Regions from separate parts of the Streptomyces rishiriensis genome, predicted to be linked through region 1. Evidence: riboswitches for the same ligand, from Rfam matches in the RefSeq annotation. Region 1 holds a riboswitch; the other holds the start of a gene.
What was found. Region 1 has a riboswitch for glycine ahead of gcvT (glycine cleavage system aminomethyltransferase GcvT). Riboswitches for the same ligand answer to the same signal wherever they lie in the genome.
Positions count from the first base shown of each region.

Region 2: another riboswitch for glycine. It lies ahead of gcvP (aminomethyl-transferring glycine dehydrogenase); the one in region 1 lies ahead of gcvT (glycine cleavage system aminomethyltransferase GcvT).

Region 1 covers NZ_JAUSWV010000002.1:5,906,501-5,912,199, forward strand. The annotation lists gene glyA (serine hydroxymethyltransferase) at 1-1,040, opposite strand, end outside; gene gcvH (glycine cleavage system protein GcvH) at 1,055-1,432, opposite strand; gene gcvT (glycine cleavage system aminomethyltransferase GcvT) at 1,552-2,694, opposite strand; glycine riboswitch at 2,737-2,852, opposite strand; glycine riboswitch at 2,853-2,952, opposite strand; gene QF030_RS28900 (AAA family ATPase) at 3,132-3,815, shown strand; gene QF030_RS28905 (enhanced serine sensitivity protein SseB) at 3,895-4,707, shown strand; gene QF030_RS28910 (enhanced serine sensitivity protein SseB C-terminal domain-containing protein) at 4,931-5,686, shown strand.
Region 2 covers NZ_JAUSWV010000002.1:1,473,237-1,478,935, reverse strand. The annotation lists gene QF030_RS08990 (DNA polymerase IV) at 1-1,454, shown strand, start outside; gene QF030_RS08985 (nucleotidyltransferase domain-containing protein) at 1,552-2,013, shown strand; gene QF030_RS08980 (PRC-barrel domain-containing protein) at 2,019-2,390, opposite strand; glycine riboswitch at 2,503-2,598, shown strand; gene gcvP (aminomethyl-transferring glycine dehydrogenase) at 2,781-5,666, shown strand.

The DNA of each region.
Region 1 (5,699 bases):
TTGACCGTGATGCCGACCTCGTGGAGCCGGTCCTCGGCCTGCTGACCGTCCAGCTCGGACTCGCGCAGGTCGACCAGGATCAGGTGCACGTCGGTGCCGCCGGAGAGGACGTTCACCCCGGCCGAGCGGGCGTCCGGCGCGGTCAGGCGCTCGGCGAGGATCTTCGCGCCCTCGACCGTGCGGGCCTGGCGCTCCTTGAAGTCCTCGGTCGCGGCGACCTTGAACGAGACCGCCTTGGCCGCGATCACGTGCTCCAGGGGGCCGCCCTGGAAGCCCGGGAAGACGGACGAGTTCAGCTTCTTCGCGAACGCCTTCTTCGCGAGGATGATGCCGCCGCGGGGGCCGCCCAGCGTCTTGTGGGTGGTGGACGTGACGACGTCGGCGTACTCCACCGGGTTCGGGTGGAGACCGGCCGCGACCAGACCCGCGAAGTGCGCCATGTCGACCCACAGGAAGGCCTCGACCTCGTCCGCGATCCGGCGGAACTCGGCGAAGTCGAGCTGCCGGGGATAGGCCGACCAGCCCGCGATGATCACCTTCGGGCGGTGCTCCTTGGCGAGCCGCTCGACCTCGGCCATGTCGACCAGGCCGGCGTCGTCCACGTGGTAGGCGACCACGTCGAACTGCTTGCCGGAGAAGTTCAGCCGCATGCCGTGGGTCAGGTGACCGCCGTGCGCCAGGTCCAGGCCGAGGATCGTGTCGCCGGGCTGGGCCAGCGCGAACAGGGCGGCCTGGTTGGCGGAGGCGCCCGAGTGGGGCTGGACGTTGGCGTACTCGGCGCCGAACAGCTCCTTGATCCGGTCGATCGCGATCTGCTCGGCCACGTCGACGTGCTCACAGCCGCCGTAGTAGCGGCGGCCCGGGTAGCCCTCGGCGTACTTGTTGGTCAGGACCGAGCCCTGCGCCTCCATCACCGCGAGCGGAGCGAAGTTCTCCGAGGCGATCATCTCGAGCGTGGACTGCTGGCGGTTCAGCTCGGCGTCGATCGCGGCGGCGATCTCCGGGTCGAGCTCGTGCAGGGGCGTGTTCAGGACGGACATGCGTCTACGACTCCTCAGCCGGCGGTGAAGGCGGTGTACTCGTCGGCGGTGAGCAGGTCGTCCTGCTCGCCCGCGGTGCGTACCTTGAACAGCCATCCGCCCTCGAACGGGGCGGAGTTCACCAGCGCCGGGTCGTCGACGACGTCCTGGTTGACCTCGACGATCTCGCCGGAGACCGGCGCGTACAGCTCGCTGACCGACTTGGTCGACTCCAGCTCGCCGCAGGTCTCGCCCGCGGTCACCGTGTCACCGACCTCGGGGAGCTGGACGAAGACCACGTCGCCGAGCGCGTTGGCCGCGTGCTCGGTGATGCCGACCGTCGAGACGCCGTCCTCGGCGACCGACAGCCACTCGTGCTCCTTGCTGTAGCGCAGCTGCTGGGGGTTGCTCATGGCCTGAATTCTCCTGTACGCGGGAGGGTGCTGGTGAATGGGGGACTGCTGGAACCGCAGGGGAGCAGCGCACATGTGCGCAGCGTCACGCGCGGGCGGGGCGTCGACGCGCCCAGTGTCTACTTCTGGCGCTTGTAGAACGGCAGCGCCACGACCTCGTACGGCTCGTGGCTGCCTCGGATGTCCACGCCGACGCCCTGGGTCCCCGGCGCCGCGTGGGCGGCGTCGACGTACGCCATGGCGATCGGCTTGCCGAGGGTGGGGGAGGGGGCGCCCGAGGTGACCTCGCCGATCACTGCGCCGTCGGCGACCACGGCGAATCCGGCGCGCGGGACCCGGCGGCCCTCGGCGACCAGGCCGACGAGGACGCGCGGGGGCTGCGAGGCGGCTCGCCCGGCGGCCTCCTCCAGCGCCGTACGCCCGACGAAGTCGCCCTCCTTGTCGAACTTGACCACCCGGCCCAGACCCGCGTCGAACGGGGTGAGGGAGGTGCTCAGCTCGTGCCCGTACAGCGGCATGCCCGCCTCCAGGCGCAGGGTGTCCCGGCAGGACAGGCCGCAGGGCACCAGCCCGACGCCCTCGCCGGCCTTGGTCAGCGACTGCCACAGCTCGACGGCGTGCTCCGGCCGCACGAACAGCTCGAAGCCGTCCTCGCCGGTGTAGCCGGTACGCGCGATGAGGGCGGGGACGCCGGCGACGGTGCCGGGCAGGCCGGCGTAGTACTTCAGGCCGTCCAGGTCGGCGTCGGTGACGGCCGCGAGGATGCCGGGGGACTCGGGGCCCTGCACGGCGATCAGCGCGTAGGCGTCACGGTCGTCGCGGACCACCGCGTCGAAGCCCTCGGCGCGCTCGGTCAGCGCGTCCAGCACGACCTGTGCGTTGGAGGCGTTGGCCACCACCATGAACTCGGTCTCGGCCAGCCGGTAGACGATCAGGTCGTCCAGGATGCCGCCGTCCGCCCGGCAGATCATCGTGTAGCGGGCGCGGCCGGCCTTGACCGCCCCGATGTTGCCCACCAGGGCGAAGTCGAGGAGGGCGGCTGCCTGCGGGCCGGCGACGGTGATCTCGCCCATGTGCGAGAGGTCGAAGAGCCCGGCCCGGGTGCGGACGGCCTGGTGCTCGTCGCGCTCGGAGCCGTAGCGCAGCGGCATGTCCCAGCCGGCGAAGTCGGTCATCGTCGCGCCGAGCGCGCGATGCACCGCGTCGAGGGCGGTGAGGCGCTGCCCGGCGTTCTGGGCGGAAGCGGGGTCGGTACTGCTCATCGGGCGTTCGTCTCCCAAGGCATGACGGCACGGCGAGGTCGTTCCTCCCCATCTGTCATCGGAACCTGAGAGGTTCGCCATGACAACCCGGGAAGGGATCGGTCATGACTTGCACCTTGGGTGGGGCCACTGGAGAGCGGCCCGCTTTTCAGATGTGCCTCGCCCGCGCGGTAACGGGGCCTGAGAGATTCAAGGGAGGGACTTGCTCCTTCGGCGCCCCAGCGAAGCTGCTGCTGAGGACTCTCCCGCGCGGATTCAAACGGCCGGTATGCAGTTGGCGCGGCCATCATTGCACGGCTCGCCCCGATCACGGCAGGCCGCATCTGTAACCGGCTTGTGTCGGTACGCGCACGAAATCGCCGGACGCGGCGCATTACCTTCTCTTTACGCTCAGTGGGGATGAGGACACCATCGGACCCCAGGGGAGGACGATCACGGTGAACAGGACGACCACGGCGAGGTCCACGGCATTCGCGACCGGCTCGGGGATCGCGCTGCCCGCGCAGCCCGTCGCCCCGGCCCGGGAGGCGTGCGGCCCGCAGCCGGCGCCCGTCGTCCGCGACCTGCGCGAGCGAGCCGGCCGCAGCCCGCACGGACTGCTCTTCGGCCCCCGTGACCTGGTCGTGGTCACCGGTCTGCCCGGCAGCGGCAAGTCCACGCTCATGCGGCGGACCGTGCAGGGCGTCCGCGTCGACTCCCAGGACACCCGGGACCGCTGGGACGCCCGCGCCCCCCGCTTCCTGCCCTACGGCCTCTACCGCCCCCTCGTCCGGCTCGCCCACTACGCCGGACTGCGCAGGGCGCTGCGCGGCGGTGCGGGCGTCGTCGTGCACGACTGCGGCACGCAGGCCTGGGTCCGTGACTGGCTGGCCCGCGAGGCCCGCCGCCGCGGCGGCGTCCTCCACCTGCTGCTGCTGGACGTCGGCGCCGACACGGCACTGGAGGGGCAGCGCGAGCGCGGTCGGGGCGTCTCCCGGTACGCGTTCCTGCGCCACCGCCACGCCGCCTCCCGTCTGGTGCGCTCGGTGGAGAAGGGCCGGCTGCCCGCAGGCTGCGGCTCGGCGGTGCTGCTCGACCGCGCGGCGGCCGACGCGCTGCGCCGCATCGGGTTCACGGGCTGAGGGCTCGGGCGCGACCCCCGGGTACCCGCTAGCCTTTCGGCCACAGCGAAGTGAGCGGTTCTCAGCAGGCGGTAGGCAGATGGATTTCCCCCCGGCGAACTTTCCGACGGACTACTCCGCGGACTTTCCGGCGCAGGCGCACCCCCATCCGCACGGCGGATGGCCCGGCAACGAGCTGGAGGAGGTGCTCTCCGTCTCCCTCGGCGTGCCGGGAGCCGGCGGCCGGATCGTCGAGGTGCTCGGACGCAGCTTCGTCTGGGTGCCGCTGCCCGGCGGCGGCGGCCCGCACAGCGGCCCTCTGGACCTGCCCACGATGGAGCTCGAGGGCCAGGTGTACGTGCCGGTCTTCAGCTCCGAGGAACAGTTCCGGCAGGTCGTGGGCTCCCACATGTCGTTCACGATCGCGCCGGCCGTGGAGTTCGCCCGGGGACTGCCCCCGCAGGTGGGCATCCTGGTGAACCCGGACGGCGTGGTCGGCATCCCGCTGCCGCCGCCCGCCGTGGCCGAGCTGTGCCGGGCGGGCCGCACCTCGCCGGACGGCACCGCGGGCGGCGGACGGGTCCGCCTCTACGAGCCCGACTGGCAGGACGAGCCGATGGACTTCCTGGCCGCGGCCTCGGCGGAGTTCGAGGCCACGGGCGTGGTCCGCACGGCCCGCCGCTGCCTGGCCGTCATCGAGACGGCGGACCCGGTGATGTTCGTGGGCGTGGAACTCTCCCACCTCGAAGGCGACCTGAGGGCCCTGCCCCTTGAGGCCCTGGGCAGGGCGCTGGGCAGGACGCCGGCCCCGTGGCCGGTCAACCTGGTCCTCCTGGACGTGGCCCAGGATCCGGTGGGCGACTGGCTGAGGGAGCGGGTCCGCCCCTTCTACACGGGGTTCCACCAGGTCTGAGGAGCAGCCCGCCTGACGGGGCGCGGGGCTGTCCTCGGCCGCGGCCCCGCCGCGGGGCGCGCCCCGCCGCACCCGACGCGCGTCCGCCGGCGCGCAGTCGGTCCCGAGCTCCCAACGGCTCGGCCGGGCAGAGCGCCTAAGCTGGACTCCAACGCGGGACGTTTTCTCGAAGGGGCGATAAAAAGTGAGCGCTGGCACTGCCGCGACCGGCTCGGTCGAGCACATGCTGCGCCAGGTCACGCCCGGGCGCTACGACGCCTACGAGGCGCTCCTGCGCGCGCTCGCGACCCCCTCGTCCGGCCAGGTCTGGATGCTGCTGTGGCACGGCCAGGCCGGCTCCCCGGACGCCCAGTACGGAAACATGGAGGTCGACGGGCACGGCTACGCGCCGTGTGTCACCTCCGCCCAGGAACTCAGCGCGAGTGGCTGGAACAGGTCGTACGAGGTGGTCGACGGGCTGGACGTGGCCCGCACCCTCTACCCCGACCACTACGGCCTCTGGCTGAACCCGCACGCCCCCGGCGGCGGGGTCGGCATTCCGTGGCTGGACCTGCGCCGTATCGCCACCGGCCTGGAGCGCCAGCCGGCCGGGCCGTTGCGGCTGTCCGAACCGGGCATCGAGATTCCGCAGTTCTACGCCCTGCTCGCGCAGAACGCCCACCGTACCCCGGCGGTCCGCGCGTTGCGCCGCGCCTGGGTGCAGCCGGCGCTGGGAGCGCCCTACCTGGCCATCGGGCTCGACGTGTACGACGCCTCGCCGCCGGCCGTGGACGCCGTACGGGCGATGATGCAGCAGTCCATCGGGGCCGTGCCGGACGGGCTGCCGGTGTCGACGGTCGCCATGACCGACGAGTACGACCCCGTCGTGATGTGGATGCGTGCCACCGCCCGGCCCTTCTACGACCGCGAGGCCCACGCCCCGGCCCCGGCCCAGGCGCCCGCGGGCGGCTACGGGTATCCGCCCACCGGACGCTACTGATCCCCGTCACGGG
Region 2 (5,699 bases), 4.4 Mb from region 1:
CGCCCACGATCCTGCATCTCGACATGGATGCCTTCTTCGCGCAGGCGGAGCAGGCCTCCAAGCCGAGCCTGCGCGGGAAAGCCGTGGTCGTGGGCGGTCTGGGGCCCCGCGGCGTGGTCGCGACCGCCTCCTACGAGGCGCGGGTCTTCGGAGTGCACTCGGCGATGCCCATGGCCCAGGCGCGCCGAAGGGCTCCGAACGCCGCTTATCTGGTGCCGCGCTTCGCGTTCTACCGGTCGATCAGCGAGCAGGTCATGGGCTTGCTGCGGGCGCTGTCGCCGCTGGTGGAGCCGCTGAGCCTGGACGAGGCCTTCGTGGACCTGGATGCCGGGGGAGCGGCCTGGGACAGCGAGTCGGCGCGGCTGGCGGGGATCAGGCTGCGCGCGGACATACAGGCCGTCACCGGGCTCACGGGTTCGGTGGGCCTCGCCTCCTGCAAGATGCTGGCGAAGATCGCCTCCGAGCAGGCGAAGCCGGACGGCCTGGTGCTCATCGCGCCGGGGACGGAGCGGGCCCTGCTCGGCCCGCTGCCGGTGCGGACCCTGCCGGGGGTCGGTCCGGCGACGGGGGACCATCTGCGCCGGGCCGGGATCCTCACGATCGACGAGATCGCCGAAGCCGGTGAGGACGAGTTGGTGCGGCTGCTGGGAAAGGCGCACGGGCACGCGCTGTACGCCATGGCGCTGGCCCGCGACGACCGGCCCGTGGTGGCGGAGCGGGAGGCCAAGTCGGTCTCCGTCGAGGACACCTATGACGTGGACATCCACGACCGGATCCGGGTGGAGCTGGAGGTGCAGCGGCTCGCGGACCGATGTGTGCGCAGGCTGCGGGAGGCCGGTCTGTCGGGGCGGACCATCGTGCTGAAGGTGCGGCGGTACGACTTCTCCACGCTCACCCGGTCCGAGACCCTGCGCGGGCCCACCGACGATCCTGCGGTGGTCCGGGAGGCGGCGGCCCGGCTGCTGGAGTCGGTGGACACCACGGGCGGGGTGCGGCTGCTCGGGGTGGGCGTGAGCGGGCTGGCGGACTTCACGCAGGAGGATCTGTTCGCGCAGGCGGCCGAGGAGCGGGTGGTCGGGCCCGAGGAGGAAGTCGCTGCCGAGCCCGTCGGCGAGGTGCCGGTGCCGGTCGAGCGCCAGTGGCGCCCGGGGCACGACGTGCGGCATGCCGAGCTCGGGCACGGATGGGTGCAGGGCAGTGGGCTGGGCCGGGTCACCGTGCGGTTCGAGACGCCCGAGTCGGAGCCGGGACGGGTGCGCACCTTCAGGACCGACGATCCGGCGCTGGAGCCGGCGGATCCGTTGCCTCTGGTGCGACGAAGACCGGATGACGACGGCGGGGCGGCGGCGGGAGCACCGCATCCTGAAGTGAAGTCCTCGGAAAGGCAACCGTCCGAGGTGCAGCCCTCGGAAGAGGCGCAGCCGTCGGAGGCGGAGTCCGGGAACTCTGCGTGAGGTGGATCAGTTACACAGAGTGAAGCGGTTCGAACTGCGAGGTGGGTCGGAGCGGTGGCACGCGGGTGGCACCGGTGGGGGATGGGGAGGGAGCTGCATGAAGCTGCACGGAGGCCGGTTCGCGGACCCGGCCGGGGTGTCGCCGGAGCATGAGGCCGAGATGCGCCGGGTGGTGGACAGGATGACCCGGTGGGCCGGGAACCGGAGCGATGTGGTGGGGCTGCTGCTCGTCGGGTCCTGTGCACGTGGGACAGCGGGTCCCGACTCGGATGTCGACCTTGTGGTGTTGTCGACGGCGCCAGCCCGGTACGCCGAGGACGACGGGTGGGCTCGGGAGCCGGCTCTGGGAGAGGTGATCCGGGTCCGGGATCGGGGGACCGTCACCGAATGGCGGTATGCGACCGCCTCCGGTCTGGAGGTCGAGGTGAACGTCGGGCCTGCCCGCTGGGCACGGACCGACCCGGTCGACGCCGGTACCCGAAGAGTCGTCACGGACGGCGCCCGGCCGCTGTACGACCCCGCCGGGATTCTCGGGGCGCTGATACAGGCCTGCGGCTGAGGGGCTCAGCCGTCCTCCGTGCCGGCCAGTCGGCCGAAGTCGTGGTCGGGGAGCGGGGGAGGAGCGCCCACGTCGAGGCCGTAGTGGTGGTAGAGCTGGAGTTCCTGCTCCGGGGAGAGGTGGCGGCCCACACCGAAGTCGGGAGCGTCCTTGATCAGGCCCCGGTCGAAGGGAATGTGCAGGGTGCCCTCGACCAGCCGGCTGGGCTCCAGGGGGACGAACGCGTCGCGGGAGAACAGACCGGTGCGTATGGCCGCCCACTCCGGCACTCCGGTGGCGTCGTCGAGGTAGACCTCGTCGACGGTCCCGATCTTGGTGCCGTTGCGGTCGAACGCCTTGCGGCCTATCAGGTTGCGCGGATCGATGTCGGTCTGCACGGGCCCTCCACTTGGTCGCAACTCATCCGTAAGCACTACAAAAGAGCACATCGGGACGAGCGGCCACTCGAGCGAGACTCATTGACCCCGCTGGTAGTCTGACAATGGCTGCTGACACCGCGCGGGAGAGTCCTCCGGACATCACCGGAGGCGCCGAAGGAGCAAATCCTCCCCGGAATCTCTCAGGCTCACGTACCGCACGGACGAGGTCACTCTGGAAAGCAGGGCGGGTGCCGACGGCGTCGACGGCTTCCGCTCTCACCGACGGTGAAAGCCGGGTGCCCTCGGGGACCCGGTGAAGCTCTCAGGTTGAGATGACAGAGGGGGAGGCCGTCCGGGTACCCACCGTGGTGACCCTCGAAGGTCGTGTCAGACCAGGAGGCCTCCGTAATGACCGCCCATCGCATTCCGCTCGCCGAGCTCGAGCAGGGAATTCCCTTCGAACACCGCCACATCGGGCCCGACCTCGAAGCGCGGGCCAAGATGCTCGCACAGGTCGGCTACGGCTCGCTCGACGAGCTCACCGCCGCAGCGGTCCCGGATGTGATCAAGAACGCCGACGCGCTGGACCTGCCGGGCGCGCGCACCGAGGCCGAGGTGCTGGCCGAGCTGCGCTCGCTGGCCGACCGCAACCAGGTCCTCGCTCCGATGATCGGGCTCGGCTACTACGGGACCTTCACGCCGCCCGTCATCCTGCGCAACGTCATGGAGAATCCGGCCTGGTACACGGCCTACACGCCGTATCAGCCGGAGATCTCCCAGGGCCGGCTCGAGGCGCTCCTGAACTTCCAGACCGTGGTAGCGGACCTCACCGGGCTGCCGACCTCCGGCGCTTCGCTGCTCGACGAGGGCACGGCCGCCGCCGAGGCGATGGCGCTGTCCCGGCGCATGGGGAAGAACAAGAAGGGCCTCTTCCTCATCGACGCGGACGCGCTGCCGCAGACCATCGCCGTGATCGAGACCCGCGCCGAGCCGACGGGCGTGGAGGTCGTCGTCGCCGACCTGAGCGACGGGATTCCGGCGGAGATCGCCGCACGGGAGATCAACGGCGTGCTCGTGCAGTACCCGGGCGCTTCCGGTGCCGTGCGGGACCTCAAGGCGATCATCGACCAGGCGCACGGGCTCGGCGCGCTCGTCACGGTCGCCGCGGATCTGCTCGCGCTGACGCTGCTGAAGTCGCCCGGCGAGCTGGGGGCGGACATCGCGGTCGGTACGACGCAGCGGTTCGGTGTGCCGATGGGCTTCGGCGGTCCGCACGCCGGTTACATGGCCGTCCGCGAGCAGTTCGCGCGCAGCCTGCCCGGGCGGCTGGTGGGCGTGTCGGTGGACGCCGACGGGCACAAGGCCTACCGGCTCGCTCTGCAGACGCGTGAGCAGCACATCCGACGCGAGAAGGCCACGAGCAACATCTGCACGGCGCAGGTGCTGCTGGCCGTGATGGCGGGGATGTACGCCGTCTACCACGGCCCCGACGGGCTGCGGGCGATCGCCCTGCGCACGCACCGGTACGCCTCGGTCCTGGCCGCCGGGCTCGAGGCCGGCGGCGTCGAGGTCGTGCATGCCTCGTACTTCGACACGCTGACCGTACGGGTGCCGGGGAAGGCCTCCGAGGTCGTCGCCGCCGCGCGGGAGCGCGGGGTCAACCTGCACCTCGTGGACGCCGACCAGGTGTCGATCGCCTGTGACGAGACGACCGCTCGGGCGCAGGTGTCCGCCGTCTGGGCCGCCTTCGGGGTGGACGGCGACATCGAGTCGCTCGACGCGGCCACCGCCGACTCCCTGCCCGCCGGGCTGCTGCGGTCCGACGCGATCCTGACGCACCCCGTCTTCCACCAGCACCGTTCCGAGACCGCGATGCTGCGCTACCTGCGCAGGCTCGCCGACCGGGACTACGCGCTGGACCGGGGCATGATCCCGCTGGGCTCCTGCACGATGAAGCTCAACGCGACCACCGAGATGGAGCCGGTGACCTGGCCCGAGTTCGGGCAGCTGCACCCCTTCGCGCCGGCCGAGCAGGCGGAGGGCTATCTGACGCTCATCCGCGAGCTGGAGGAGCAGCTCGCCGAGGTCACCGGCTACGACAAGGTGTCGCTCCAGCCGAACGCCGGGTCTCAGGGCGAACTGGCCGGGCTGCTCGCCGTCCGCGGGTACCACCGGGGCAACGGTGACGAGCAGCGGACGGTGTGCCTCATCCCGTCCTCCGCGCACGGCACGAACGCGGCCAGTGCCGTGATGGCCGGCATGAAGGTCGTCGTCGTGAAGACCGCCGAGGACGGCGAGATCGACGTCGAGGACCTGCGGGCGAAGATCGAGCGGTACCGGGACGAGCTGTCGGTGCTGATGATCACCTACCCGTCGACGCACGGGGTGTTCGAGGAGCACGTCGCCGACATCTGCGCCCAGGTGCACGAGGCGGGCGGGCAGGTGTACGTCGACGGCGCCAACCTCAACGCGCTGGTCGGTCTCGCCAAGCCGGGGCACTTCGGTGGCGACGTCTCGCACCTGAACCTGCACAAGACGTTCTGCATCCCGCACGGGGGCGGCGGCCCGGGCGTCGGACCCGTGGCCGTACGGTCGCACCTGGCGCCGTATCTGCCGAACCACCCGCTCCAGCCCGCCGCCGGGCCGGAGACCGGGGTGGGGCCGATCTCCGCGGCTCCCTGGGGCTCCGCCGGGATCCTGCCGATCTCGTGGGCGTATGTGCGGCTCATGGGCGGTGAGGGGCTCAAGCGGGCCACGCAGGTGGCCGTGCTGAGCGCCAACTACATCGCCAAGCGGCTGGAGCCGCACTACCCGGTGCTCTACAACGGGCCGGGCGGGCTCGTCGCGCACGAGTGCATCATCGACCTGCGGCCGCTGACCAAGGCGACCGGCGTGAGCGTCGACGACGTCGCCAAGCGGCTCATCGACTACGGATTCCACGCGCCGACGATGTCGTTCCCGGTCGCCGGGACGCTGATGATCGAGCCGACCGAGTCCGAGGACCTGATCGAGATCGACCGTTTCTGCGAGGCGATGATCGCCATTCGCGCGGAGATCGAGAAGGTCGGGGCGGGCGAGTGGCCGGCCGAGGACAACCCGCTGCGTGGCGCCCCGCACACCGCGGCCGCGCTGGGCGGGGAGTGGGAGCACGCGTACACGCGTGAGGAGGCCGTCTTCCCGGCCGGGGTGTCGGCCGCCGACAAGTACTGGCCGCCGGTGCGCCGGATCGACCAGGCCTTCGGCGACCGGAACCTGGTCTGCTCGTGCCCGCCGCTGGACGCGTACGAGGACTGAGCGAGTGGGTGAGGGCCCCCGTCCGTTCCGGGC